2 linked regions of the Paludisphaera rhizosphaerae genome follow. The protein of the gene in region 2 binds, or shares a complex with, the protein of the main gene of each other region. Links are inferred from orthologs where the notes say so. Each region holds a gene or a part of one and is shown on either strand. Other genes may lie near its edges.

The links.
Region 1: the proteins of tsaE (region 2) and tsaD are in contact, whole or in part, in a crystal structure (PDB 6N9A), measured with the Thermotoga maritima proteins. The link is inferred for Paludisphaera rhizosphaerae from one-to-one orthologs. Residues at the interface, in WP_004082108.1 of Thermotoga maritima: Leu37, Gly38, Lys46, Lys57, Val59, Lys60, Ser61, Thr63, Phe64, Thr65, Leu66, Met67, Val69, Pro71, Tyr82, Arg83, Leu84, Asp86, Asp88, Phe89, Asp93, Ile128, Asp130, Glu131, Arg134; in WP_004082750.1 of Thermotoga maritima: Cys10, Asp11, Arg49, His50, Leu82, Gly84, Gly135, Gly136, Glu154, Thr155, Leu156, Asp157, Asp158, Ser159, Glu162, Asp165, Lys166, Arg169, Leu170, Tyr175, Lys213, Thr214, Leu217, Tyr218, Gln221, Arg222, Asn324.

The regions. Positions count from the first base shown.
Region 1 is NZ_JAALCR010000030.1:5,510-12,157, forward strand. What follows is about bases 1,635-4,633. They hold tsaD (tRNA (adenosine(37)-N6)-threonylcarbamoyltransferase complex transferase subunit TsaD), read right to left. Parts: upstream 3,661-4,633; coding sequence 2,608-3,660; downstream 1,635-2,607. Other genes in these bases: G5C50_RS26635 (HAD-IA family hydrolase), read right to left, coding at 1,635-2,223; G5C50_RS26640 (hypothetical protein), read left to right, coding at 2,412-2,597; G5C50_RS26650 (S41 family peptidase), read right to left, coding at 3,657-4,633. In the rest of the region: G5C50_RS26625 (LpxI family protein), read right to left, coding at 1-108; lpxD (UDP-3-O-(3-hydroxymyristoyl)glucosamine N-acyltransferase), read right to left, coding at 124-1,245; more of G5C50_RS26635, read right to left, coding at 1,507-1,634; more of G5C50_RS26650, read right to left, coding at 4,634-5,147; G5C50_RS26655 (thioredoxin domain-containing protein), read right to left, coding at 5,251-6,648.
Region 2 is NZ_JAALCR010000002.1:76,828-83,476, reverse strand. The notes cover bases 3,650-6,649. They hold tsaE (tRNA (adenosine(37)-N6)-threonylcarbamoyltransferase complex ATPase subunit type 1 TsaE), read right to left. Parts: upstream 5,396-6,649; coding sequence 4,904-5,395; downstream 3,650-4,903. Other genes in these bases: G5C50_RS02915 (glycerate kinase family protein), read right to left, coding at 6,347-6,649; thiL (thiamine-phosphate kinase), read right to left, coding at 5,392-6,354; G5C50_RS02930 (BaiN/RdsA family NAD(P)/FAD-dependent oxidoreductase), read right to left, coding at 3,650-4,059. Outside these bases: G5C50_RS02945 (MlaE family ABC transporter permease), read left to right, coding at 1-774; G5C50_RS02940 (ABC transporter ATP-binding protein), read left to right, coding at 786-1,589; G5C50_RS02935 (MlaD family protein), read left to right, coding at 1,624-2,730; more of G5C50_RS02930, read right to left, coding at 2,734-3,649. UniProt on the Escherichia coli protein: Required for the formation of a threonylcarbamoyl group on adenosine at position 37 (t(6)A37) in tRNAs that read codons beginning with adenine.

The sequences.
Region 1 (6,648 bases), on a different replicon or contig from region 2:
GAACCGGCCGCTGCCGGCGAGCAGGCCGATGGTCCGCTCCGCGGGGGGCGCGGCGGCCCGGCGAAAGCGGCCCATGCGGCTTCGGGTCGCGTCTTGCAGGGAAGGCACGTCCTGTCTCCCTCGTCAGAAACCAGTCGGATCGGCGTTCTCGTCGTCGCCCTCGCTGAAGCCGACGGTCCCGTCGTGGCTGGGGGTCATCGGCAGGAGCGCCGAGACGGCCTCGATCTGGGCGGTCAGCTCGCGGAGCTGCTTGTGCATGTCGGGGAGCCGGGCGATCATCTGGAACAGCCGGCGCTGTTCTCGGACGGGGATCGCCGGCGAGCCGAGCACCTGCTGGCCGCTGGGGATGTTGCGGTGGACGCCCGCCTGGGCGCCGACCACCACGCCGTCGCCGATGACCGTCTTGTCCTTGATCCCGGCCTGACCGGCCATGACCACGTAGTCGCCCGTCTTGCAACTGCCGGCGATCCCCACCTGCGAGCAGAGCAGGTTGTGGCGGCCGATCTGGTTGTTGTGGGCGATCATGACCAGGTTGTCGATCTTGGTCCCCTCGCCGATTCGGGTCGCCTCGAAGGTCCCCCGGTCGATCGTGGTGTTCGCGCCGATCTCGACGTCGGAGCCGACCTCCAGCCGCCCGGTGTGCGGGACCTTGACGTGCTTGCCGTCGGCCTGGCGGTAGCCGAAGCCGTCGGCGCCCAGGACGGCGCCGGCGTGGACCTCGACCCGGTCCTCCAGGACGACCTCCGCGTAGAGCACGGCGTTGGGGTGGACGACGCAGTTGCGGCCGACCTTGGCGCGGTCGCCGATCACGGCCCCGGGGTGGATGGTCGCGCCCTCGCCGATCTCGGCCTCGTCGCCGATGTAGGCGAACGGATAGATGGCGGCGTCGCGGCCGATCTTGGCGGTGGGAGCCACCCAGGCCTGCGGATGCACGCCGGTCCAACGGACCTTGGTCCCGCCCGACAGATGGGCGCGGACGGCGATGAACGCGGCGATCGGGTCGTCCACCTCGATGACCGCCAGGTCTTCCTTCATCGGCGGTCGCCGATTGCGGAAGTGGGGGCCGACGATCGCCGCCGAAGCCGGCGAGGTTCGCAGCAGCTTGGCGTAGCGCTCGTTCTCAATGAACGTGATGTCGCCGGGCCCCGCCTCGTCCACGGGCCGGGCCGAGCGGATGGCGACCTTGCCGTCGCCGACAAGGCGTCCGCTGACCAAGGCCGCGAGCTGTTCGACCGTTGCGACCACTGGCGATTCCTTTCTTCCCTGAAAGGAGCAGACCAGGCACCGGGGGACGAATCTGGGGAGTCGAGCGAGGGGCTGTCCGGTCTCTGGAAATCCGTTTCCGTGGGACCTGCGTGCCGTCCCGATCCGTATTCGGCCTTCCCGGCCGTGCGGGAATCTAAACCAACTCGCCCCGACAGGCAAGCCGAGTCGATTCCCGGTCGAACCGCGTCGGGACCGCCGCGATTCTCTCTCTCGTCCATCGTCCAGGAACCGCCCCGAACTTCAGGCTTCCGCCCCCCGCAAGATCGCCAGGGCGGAGAGGTCGGGGATGTTGGCCGGGTCAGCGGGATGTTCGCCGCGGCGAGTCAGGTGGAGCGCCGAGAGCCCCGCCCGACGAGCCCCCAGGACGTCGTTCTCCAGGTCGTCCCCCACCGAGAGCACCCGTTCCGGCGGCAAACCGAGACGCTCGCAGGCCGCACGGAAGAACGCCCCATGGGGTTTGCGATAGCCGACTTCCGACGAGACGACGATCAGCTCGACGACCTCCGCCAGCTCCGGCAGGCCGGCGACGACCGCGTGCAACCGGGAGTCGAAGTTCGAGCCGATGCAGACCCGCATCCCGGCCTCTTGGACGGCTTCGACGGCCGGGACCGAATCCGGGAAGACGCTCCACGATTCAGGACGGCCGAAATGGTCCCAAAGTTCGTCGAACGCCCGATCCGGCTCCGGGACCTCGGGAAGCACCCGCCCAACGATCGCCCGCCAGCGCCGGCGTTCGACAGACTCGTCGGTCGAGAGGACGCCGTCCGCCCCCTGGACCAAATCGTCTCCGAACGCCGCGTTGAACCGGCCTCGGACCTCGTCAGGGTTCAGCTCGATCCCCTGGCGTGCGGCGGCGTCTGTATAAGCCGCGGCGACGGAAGGCGTCGGCCTGATTAAAGTCCCCACCGCGTCGAGGACGATACCCTGGATACGTCTCCAATTCGGTTGCGTGCTCATCGACGTCCATCGGCTGGCATCGTGGATTGGCCCGGAGGTCGATCAGGTCTCGCCCGTCGCCCCCACCCGGCCGGCCCGACAAACTGGGCAAGCCGCGTCAACATTGTCGGACCCGCAAGGCTTCGGGGGAAGGCGGTTTTCGGTCTTATTTCGGCCGCTCCTCGTCACGATCAACATCGGAGGCCGCCATGCGTTCACCTCACCACGCCCCGAGCCCGGTTCGGCAGGGCCCTCATCTCCAGGCGCAGGCCCTCCCGCCCGGCCAGATTCAGGCGCTCGACCGCCGCCGGACGCTCGACCAGCAGCAGAACGCTTACAGGGGGATGCACACGCCCGGCCGGAACACCGATCCGGGCCGTCGGCCTCCCTCGTGATCAGGATCGATCAGGCCTGACGCTTCGGGCGGACGAGCCCCGCCGCGACGTCAACGTCCAGGTCGGCGACCTGCCCGGCGGCCAGCTTGAGCAGGGCGACGCCGGCCATGGCGGCGTTGTCGGTGCAGAGGGAGAGGGGGGGGATGAACAACTCCACCCCCATCGCGTCCATCGCCGCGGTGAGCTTGTCGCGAAACCGCCCGTTGGCCGCCACGCCCCCGCCCACGCCCAGCCGCTTCAGGCCGGTCTGCTCCAGGGCCTGTTGCGCCTTGGCGACCAGAACGTCGACCACCGCTTCCTGGAAGCTGGCGGCGAGGTCGGCCGTCAGTTGCGGGGACGGCTCGACAGCCCCCTTCTCCTCGTTCTGTCCCCGAAGCGCGTACAGAACGGCCGTCTTCAGGCCCGAGAAGCTGAACGCCAGCCGGGGCTCGCGGAGGAAGGACCGAGGGAAGCGGAAGGCCTTGGGGTTCCCCGACTTCGCGGCCCGTTCGATCTCAGGCCCGCCGGGGTAGCCCAGGCCGAGGAGGCTGGCGACCTTGTCAAAGGCCTCGCCGGCCGCGTCGTCGATCGTGCCGCCGAGCAGTTCGCAGTCGAGCGGGCCTCGACAGGCGTAGAGGCTCGAATGACCGCCGGAGACGACCAGCCCGACGCAGGGGTAGACCTCTCGATCCGGGTGGGCGAGCTGGCAGGCGTAGAGATGCCCTTCCAGGTGGTCGACCGCAATGAGCGGGACGTCCAGCGCCAGGGCCAGCGACTTGGCCGCCGTCAAGCCGACCACCAAGGCGCCGACGAGGCCAGGGCGCGTCGCCACGGCGATCGCGTCCACATCCCTCAGCCCGAGACCCGCCCGCTTCAGGGCCTCGTCGATCATGGGGACGACCTCGCGAACGTGGGCCCGAGAGGCGATCTCGGGAACCACGCCGCCGAACCGTCGATGCAGGCCGACCTGCGAGGAGACCACGCTCGACAGGATGCGCGGGACCGATCCCCTGAGGGGTTCGGTCCCTTCCAGCACCGCCGCGCCGGTCTCGTCGCAGGTCGTCTCAATCGCCAGCAGAATCACGCGGCCTTCTTCTCCTCGGCGGGAGCGGCCGGAGCTTCGAGCTTCTTCTTGAGGACTTCCAGCGCCTTGTTCATGACCTTGTCCACGAACGGCGGGGCGGCGTCGGGAGGGGCGACGACCTTGGGGGGCTCGGGCTTGGTCGGGTCAGCCGCGGGCTTGTCGTCCTTGGGGACGTCCTTGGTCTCAACCTTTTCCTTGTTCTCCTGCGCCTTGGCCGCGTCGGACTGGGCCTCGACGGGCTTCTTGGGGGCGTTGAGCTTGGCCAGGGCCGGCAGGTCGCGGGCGCGACGGGCGATGAACCAGTCGCGGTACTCGCGGGGGGTGAGCTTCACCTCCATGTCCGGGTCGGGCGAGACGCCCCACTTGTCGGTGGTCTTGGCGTCGCGGAACCGGTGGATGTTCTCACCGGAGGGGCGATGGTAACTCGCGACCGTCAGCTTGAGGACGCTGTTGCCGTCTTCCAGCTCCAGGATGTTCTGGACCGAGCCCTTGCCGTAGGAACGGTGGCCGACGACCGTCGCCCGCTTGTGGTCCTGCAACGCGGCCGAGACGATCTCCGAGGCCGACGCCGAGTTCTGGTTGACCAGCACGACCATGGGCAGCTCCTCGTAGGGGCTGTCGTGCTGGGCTTCATAGGACTTGGGGATCGTGTTCCGTCCCTTGGTGCTGACGATGGCGCCGTGGTCCAGGAACAGGTCGGAGACCTCGACCGCGGCCGTCAGCAAGCCGCCCGGGTTGTCGCGCAGGTCGAGGACCAGGGCCTTCACTCCCTCTTCCTTCAGCGTGTCGAGGGCCTTGCGGACGTCCTCGCCGGTCGACTGGATGAAGTTGGTGATCCGGATGTAGCCGATCTTCTTGTCCTTATCGAGCATGAAGTCCCACGAGCCGTCCTTCTGGCGATGCTCGCCGAGGACGCTGGGGACCTCGATCACGGCGCGGGTGAGCTTGATCGGGGTCGGTTGTTCGGCCCCCTCATGCAGGACGTTCAACTGGACGTCGGTGCCGGGGCGGCCGGTGAGGGTCTCCACGGCCTTGTCCGAAGTCATCCCCTCGGTCGAGTGGCCGTCGATCTCCAGGATCAGGTCGCCGGCCATGATGCCAGCCTCGTAGGCCGGGGTGCCGACCATCGGCGAAATGACCCGCAGCCGGCCGGTCTCGTCGTCGATCCCGACCTGAATGCCGATGCCGCCGAACTTGCCCTCGATCTGCTTCCGGAACTGCTGCCACTCGCCCATGTTGATGTAGGACGAGTGCTGGTCCAGGTGCTGGAGCATCCCTTCGAGGGCGCTTTCCAGCAGCTCCTTGCGGTTGACGGGGCGGACGTAGTTGGCCTCGACCTTCTCCACGGCGTCGACGAAGAGGCCGTAGAGTTCGAGCATCTCGTCCTTGGGCTTGTCGGCGTGTGACGACGCGCCGGCCCACCAGCCCAGGGAGCTGAGAAGAGCCGCGGCGGCCAGGGCCATGTAGATCCGTCTCCGTCCCAACATTGGCGAGCCTCCCATGTTGTCGCTCCGCACCGCCCCCGACCCGCACCCGGATCGGGCGGTTCTCCAAAGCAAGTCTAGTCGACGTTCAGGGAAAGGGGCAAGCTCACCCAAGATTCGGCCCGGCCAACGCTGCGACCACGTCCGCCACCCCCGACACCGGCGCAAGGCAGGTATGGTTCCGGCAGTCGTAGAGCGTGACGCGGTCGCCGATCGGCGGGCGGTCCTTCAGAAGAGGGATCAGATGGGCGAGGGCCTCGCGATCCTCGACGGGGGCCGGGGCGACGACGGCGTGGGGGAGGAGCCGGAGGTAGGCCGTGTCCAGGACGGCGTCGAAGTCGGCACGGGAGTCGCCGGCGACGACGGCCAGTTCCCGGGTCGGGGCCAGCAGGAAGTCGAGGGCGATCAGGGTCTGGCCGCCGGCGGCGGGGGCCGATTCGAGGACCGTCGCGGCGGCCTCGACGGCCTCGCGACCGGTTCGCTCGAAGTCCTCGCGGCCGGTGAGAGCGGCCAGGCGGAGCAGGGCGGTGGCCGCCATGCCGTTGCCGGATGGGGTGGCGTCGTCGAAGAGGTCCTTTTGACGGGTCAAGAGGACTTCATGGCTCGCACCGGTGAAGAAGAAGCCGCCGCGGTCGGCGTCCCAGAACTCGGCGATCAGGACGTCAGCCAACTCAATCGCCCCGGCGATCCATTGCGGGGTTCCGGTCGCCTCGTAGAGCCGGGTCAGGCCGTCGATCAGGCATGCGTAGTCATCGAGATAGCCGTTAAGCTTGGCGACTCCATCCTTATAAGTGTGCAACAGTCGGCCGTCGTCCGCGCGGAGCCGGTCGAGCAGGAAACTCGCGGCCCTCTCGGCGGCCTCCAGGAACCGAGGCTCGGCCAGCGCCCGGCCCGCCTGCGCCAGCGCGGCGATCGCCAGGCCGTTCCAGGAGACGAGCACCTTCGTATCCTTGGCCGGCGGCACGCGACGATCCCGGACTGCCAGCAGCGCAGCGCGGGATTCGGCCAGTTCGGCTTCCAACTCCTCGGGATCGCGGCCGAGCGCCTTCGCAGCTTCGGCGATGGGCTTCGGCAGGTTGAGGATGTTCTTCCGCTCCCAGTTCCCCGGGGCCGAGACATCGTAGGTCAGGGCGAAGTTCCGCCCCTTGTCGGGGCCCAGCACCTGCAAGACCTCGCCCAGAGACCAGACGTAGTACTTGCCTTCCTCGCCCTCGCTGTCGGCGTCCTCGGTCGAGTCGAAGGGGCCCTCGGGTTCGGTCATCCGGTCCAGGATGTAGCCGAGGGTCTCTCGCGCGGTCCGAGCGAACGAGGGTTCGCCCGTGGCCTGGTACGCTTCCACATAGGCGGAGGCGAGCAGGGCGTTGTCGTAGAGCATCTTCTCGAAATGAGGGACCAGCCAACGCTCGTCGGTCGAGTAGCGGGCGAAACCGCCGGCGAGGTGGTCATAGATCCCGCCGCGAGCCATCTTCCCCAGCGAGAGCGTCGCGGCGTGCAAGGCCTGGGC
Region 2 (6,649 bases):
GACAAGGTCGCCGAGGTCGGCGACGTCGCCTCCTTCTCGTTCAAAACTCTCAGTTGGGTCGCCCGGCGTCGTCCGCGATGGTCGGTGATGGTGCCGATCTTCTACGCCGTGGGTGTTCAGAGCGTCTCGGTCGTCGCGATCACCGGCACCTTCATCGGCATGGTGCTGGCCGTCCAGGCTTACGACCAGTTCAAGCTGATGGGCCTCGCGACGAAGATGGGCTCGGTAATCAACAGCTCCCTCGTCAAGGAGTTGGGGCCGGTGCTCGCGGCGACGATGCTCGCCGGCCGCGTCGGATCGTCGATGTCCGCCGAGTTGGGGACCATGAGGGTCACCGAACAGATCGACGCTCTTCGAGCGTTGGGGACCGACCCGATCTACTACCTGGTGACGCCCCGATTCCTGGCCTGTCTCCTGCTGATCCCGCTGCTGACGCTCATGGCCGACTTCATGGGGGTCATCGGAGGAGCGGCGATCTGCACCCAGGTCATGGGGGTTGATTCGTTCGCCTACTGGGCGAATTCGCGAGCCTTCGTCGAGGGTCTGGACATCCTCTGCGGCGTCCTGAAGAGCTTCTTCTTCGGGGCGGCGATCGCGCTGATCAGTTGTCATCGCGGCTTCAACTCCAGCGCTGGGGCCGAGGGAGTGGGCAAGGCCGCGACCGAGGCCTTCGTCTTCTCGTTCATGGCGATCCTCTTCCTGGACTTCGTCCTCGGCCTGGCCTGGAATACCGCCTACCGTTCGATCTGGCCGCAAAGTACGGGACTGCTATGAGCGAGCCGGGAATGGACCTGATCGAATTCCAGGACGTCTCCATCCAGTTCCGCCATCAGCGCGTTCTGCGAGGTCTGAACCTGACGATCCGCCGGGGCGAAACGGTCTGCGTCATCGGCGAGAGCGGCTGCGGCAAGACGGTCCTTCTGAAGCTCATCATCGGGCTGCTCAAGCCCACCAGCGGTCGGATCCTCTTTGAGGGCCGCGACGTGGCCGCAATGACTCCGGGAGAGCTGGTCAAGCTTCGGCTCCGCTTCGGCTTCCTCTTCCAGATGGCGGCCCTCTTCGACAGCCTCAGCGTCTACGACAACGTCGCGTTCGGCCTCCGCGAGCACTCCGTCTGCGGCGAGGACGAGGTCGCCAAGATCGTGGCCGAGCGGCTGCAGGACGTCGGACTTCCCCAGGGCCTCGAACGCAAGAAGCCTGCCGAGCTTTCCGGCGGCCAGCGCAAGCGCGTGGGCCTCGCCCGGGCGCTGGCCCTGGATCCCGAGGTCATGCTCTACGACGAGCCGACGACGGGCCTGGACCCGATCATGACCGACGTCATCAACGAGCTGATCCTCCAGACCCAGGGGGGCGGCCACAAGACGGGGATCATCGTCACCCATGAGATGCGCACGGTGACCAAGGTCGCCGACCGCGTCGTGATGTTCTTTCCGCTCGCTCGGCTGGGTCGGGGCGAGCCGCAGTTGATCTACGACGGCCCTCCCCAGGGTTTGGAGGACGCCCCCGACTCGCGCGTCCGCCAGTTCGTTCGCGGCGAGGCCGGAGAGCGGCTCCGCGAATTGGCGGCCCAGAATCGAGCGGAGAGCTGAGAGCCGAGGCGCCGAGAAGGATTCGAGGTTGCTCATGAACGAACGCGTCATGCAGTTTCGGCTCGGGATGTTCGTCATCGTGGCGGGCCTCGTCTTGACCATGCTCGTCGTCTGGTTCGGCGAATCTCCCCAACTCCTCCGCGAACGCGGATACATCCGCGTCCACTACTCGGAGGCCCCCGGCGTGCAGCAGGGAGTGGCCGTCCGCAAGAGCGGCATTCGGGTCGGCGAGGTCGTCGACATCGTCTTCGACGACCGACCGAACCAGCCCGACGGCGTCCTGGTCACCCTGGCTCTGGAAAGCCAGTACAAGATCCGCAAGGGATCGATCCCCAAGCTGACGCGCTCGCTCATCGGCGACGTCACGGTCGACCTCCTTCCCGGCGAAGGCGAAGGCCTGCTGGAGACCAGTTCTTCCCCCACCGACGCGCCGATCATCGAGGGCGAAGTCGCCACCGATCCCTCGAAGGCGCTCCAGGCCGCGACCCGCGTCTTCGAGAACGCCGGCGACACCCTGAAAACGATCCAGGAAGCCGCCGCCGGGCTCTCCAAGCTCTCGGCCAGCGCCGGCAAGCTTGACGGGTTCCTCGACACCTGGAGCACCACCGGCAAGGATCTGTCGACGGCCTCTGTCGGCATCCGCAGCTTCATCGACGAGAACCAGGCCGGCGTGAAGAAGACGCTGAAGAACATCCAGGAGGTCTCCGACAGCCTCAACAGCACCCTCGACGCGCCGACGCAGGACGCGCTCAAAACGGCGATCGCCAAGCTCTCAACCGCCTCCGGACGCCTCGACGGCGCGCTCGCCGACGCCTCCCCCTTGATGAAGGACCTGGGCTCGGCCGTTGATCGGACGCCGACGACCGACCTCGGCCAGACGATCCGCCGAATCAACCGGATCGCCTCCGACATGGAGTTGCTCTCGAACGCCCTGCGCAACAAGCAAGGAGGGCTGAACACGGCGGGCTCGCTCCAGCGACTGCTGACGCAGGGGGACCTGTACGAGAACCTCAACACGATGGCCGTCTCCGCGAATCAGGCCCTGGCCCAACTCCGCCTGGCGCTTGTCTCGTTCCGCGAGTTCGCCGACAAGGTCTCGCGCAATCCGGGGGCCATCGCCAAGGGCGCCTTGCAACCCTGAGCCTTACGTCAGGCCCTTCGCCGCCGACTCCCCCGCCAGCCAGCCCGTGCTCCACGCGGCCTGGAAGTTGTAGCCCCCGATCCAGCCGTCGACGTCGAGGACCTCACCCGCCAGGAACAGCCCGGGCGCGATCCGACTCTCCATCGTCCTCCCGTCGACCTCCGCCAGTTCGACGCCCCCCGCCGTCACCTCGGCCTTCTCGTAACCCAACGTGCCGACGACGGGCATCGCCAGCCCCTTCAACGCTGAGGCGAGCCGTAGCCGCTCGTCCCGTGAAAGGTCCGGCCCCGTTCGTGACCGAGGGATCCCGCACTCGTCCAGGATGCACTCCGCCAGCCGATGCGGGAGATCCGCCGAAAGGATCGACGCGACGGCCGACTTTCCTTTCCGAGCCCCGGCCTGAAGGCGTCGATCGATTTCCTCACGGGCGACGTCGGGAAAGAAGTCGATCCGAAGCTCGCGCCGATCGCCAGCGTCGGCCGCCGCCTCCCGGCTCACGTCCATGACCGCCGGCCCGCTCAAACCGGCGTGGGTGAAGAGGATCGCCTCGCGACGCTCCAGCAGCTTGCTCCCAGACGAATCGTGAACCGAGACCACGACGTCCGGCAGGCTGATGCCGCGAAGCTCCGTCGCCCACGCGGTTCCGACTTTCAAAGGGACGAGAGCCGGGCGCGGCGGAACGATCGTATGTCCGAACGCCTGGGCGATCGCGTAGCCGTCCCCCGTCGTGCCGCAACCGGGATACGATCGGCCGCCGATGGCCAGGATCACCCGCCCCGCGATCAGCGCCCCAGTTGGCGGCTCGATTCGGAACCCGTCATCGACTCGCTCCAGTCTCTGGACGGGACTGAGATATCGGACCTCAGCCCCCGAGCGCTCCAACCGCCTCATCAACGCTGCCAGAACGTCGACGGCCCTGTCCGATGCCGGGAAGATCTTGCCGTTAGCCTCGACCTTCAGCGGGACTCCCTCCTCCTCGAACATGGCGACGGTCCGGTCGACGTCGAACTTTCTTAGGGCCGGACCGAGGAACGCGCCCGCCGCGGGGCTGAAGGCGGCCTGGATCCTCCGAACGTCGCCGCGTTTGGCGACGTCGATCGCCGGGTCGACGGGACCAGTGATCCGGCCTCGGTTGTACAGCCCGCCGACGTTGGTCACGTTGCAACGCGTGCCGCCGGACATCAGGATCTTCACGCCGGGTTTGCGGTTCTTCTCCAGGAGAACCACGCGAGCCCCACACTCCGCGGCCCGCGCTGCGGCCATCAAGCCGGCGGCCCCCGCGCCGAGGACGGCCACGTCATACCGAAGGGGGTCGGCCTCAAGCGACATCGCAGGGGCTCCCCGAGAGGCACTCCGGCCGAGATTCGCGTTCGACGCAGGTTCCGCGAAAGGAAGCCGGCGATTGGGTTCGTTCCGCCGCGACATTAATCCAGGCCGATCGCCGCAAGCCTTTTAACAATTGAGTGTAAGAGCCGAATCCACCCCTTCGCCGATTGGGTTCGCTCGTCCACTTTTTGACCACGACTCGCCGATCGGCAAGGAAAGCGGAGAGGGCCTGAGCGCCATGGCTTCGCTTGCCTGGCACTGCGATCGGCGAAGGCTGTGGAAACGCCTCAGACCGGTGGCTGAGGTCGACTCGCATCCCGAAGCGGGCCACTCCTCCCTCAACACCACCGACGGAAAACGAATCTGGGTGCCATCGCCACGCCAGCGTGGCGATGGCACTCGTTTCCAGTCGGTCATCCTGAAATGGCCTTTGGTGGGTTCTGGTGGTGGCGAGTGAGAAGCGTTCAGATCGAACGAGAGCCGCATCTCTGTGGCGATGCTGGGGCTCTCGCCCAAGCGGGTTCGTTTGCGAGTCCCAACGCCCGCCCCGGTTCGTCGCAATTAAATATTCTAACATGACTTAGACTTCGGATTCCGCGAATCGAGCTTGGGTTCGTTCGACAGCTTCGCAGGGGCTTTTCATTCATCCTAGCCTTCGTTCCGCAGCAATCGGCAAGGCTGGCGTGAGAAGCTTCCACGTCGCGGACGATCGCAATCCACGACGTCGCCGAGGAGAGTTCCCGCGCCTCAGATAACTAGGGTTTCTATTCTCGCATTCTGTGCGATGAATCGGGGATGCTGAACGCGCTCCCGGACTGATTCCGCCGATTCTTCCGGTGACGACAGCCTAATGCGGAGCGGCTTCAAGAAGAGCGGCCAGTCGTTCCCTGACGCTCGGAGGAGCGGTGATTCGCACGGTTCTGCGGGTTGGATCGACGGCCTGAAGGGTGATCCACCAGGCGTCGGGGGGGAGCGAGTCGGGGACGCGGTCGGCCCACTCGACGAGACAGACCCCCCCGGCCGACCAGTAGTCGGCCGGCCCGAGATCCTCGAAGGCGGCGGGGGAGGGGAGGCGGTAGACGTCGAAGTGGTAGACGGGCATCGTCCCCTCGTACTCGTGAATCAGGACGAAGGTCGGACTGGCGATGGCGTCGGGGTCGACCTCGAGCGCCTCGGCGAGTGCCCGGACGAGCCGCGTTTTCCCGGCTCCCAGGTTTCCCACCAGGCCGATCACCACGCCTGGGCTCACCACGTCGGCCAGAGCACGGCCGAGCGTTTCGGTGTCGGCCTCGTCGTTGAGGTCGATCCCCAGGTGGTCGTCGCCATTGCGAATGTTCATCGGACGTCGGCCTCCCGGAAGTGGTCGAAGCCCCGGGGCTCGACTGACGAAACACGGCCGTCGACCGATCTGAGGCGGACGCCAGGCTCGCGCGTGATGACGCCCAGGCGATGCAGCGTCAAACCCTGGGGCGGACTCGTCGACAGACGGTCGGCCGTTTCGGGAGGGACGGTGAAGCAAAGCTCGAAGTCCTCGCCGTCGTTCAACGCGTGAAGAAGCGGCGGAGCGCCGTCCTCGTGTGCCATGTCGACGGCGTCGGCATGAATCGGTACGGCCGATTCGTCAAGGACCGCTCCCAGGCCTCCGCTCTCTTCAAGGATGTGCCCAAGGTCTGAGGAGAGGCCGTCGGACAGGTCGATCATGGCGTGGATCGGGCCCGCCTTGAGCAAGGCCCCAGCTTCGTCCACGCGCGGCTCGGGACGCAGGTGGCGCCCTCGGAAAAGGCTGCCACCGAGCGGACCCGTGACGAAGACGACGTCGCCGACCTTCGCCCCGGACCGCCTCGCCGGTTCCAGATGCGAGGTCTCCCCCAACAGGGTGACGCATACGACGAGCGGGCCGTCCCAGGCGTTGGTGTCGCCGCCGATGATGTGGACCGAGAACCGGTCGGCCATGCGACGGAGCCCCGCGTCCAACCCTCGGGCGATCGCCACGGTGTCACGCCTCGGCAACGCGACGGCGACCGTCGCAAAGCGGGGAGTCGCGGCCATCGCGGCGACGTCGGAGATGTTCACTCCCATCGCCTTGTAACCGGCCGCCTCCGGTCCGTCGCGGTCGAGGATGAAGTGGCGGCCGTCCATCAACATATCCGTGGTCACGACCGTATAGGGATCGCGAAAACGGACCGTTGCACAGTCGTCGCCGATGTCGGCGACGACGCCTTGCTCGGCGGTGAGCGGAGAGCGTCGCGAGCGGATCCAGTCGATCAGACCGAACTCGCCGAGGGGTTGGTCACTCACAACCGGCGCTCCTCCGGGAAGCTGCCCGCGCACCGGCGAGGAAGCCGCGCGCCACTTGCTCGGCCGCCGCCCCGAGCAACTCCGAGGCACGGGCCATCGCGTCGTCGAGATCCATCGGCCCGGGAAGGATCGGGAAGTAGGCGGTCAGCCCAGCGTCCAGGCATTCCGCCGCCCCTTCGCCGATCGAGCCGACCAGGGCGAAGCAGGGAACGCCATGCCGCCTGGCCACGCGCGCGACGCCCACCGCCGTCTTGCCGAAGGCGCTCTGAGCGTCGAGCGAGCCCTCGCCGGTCAG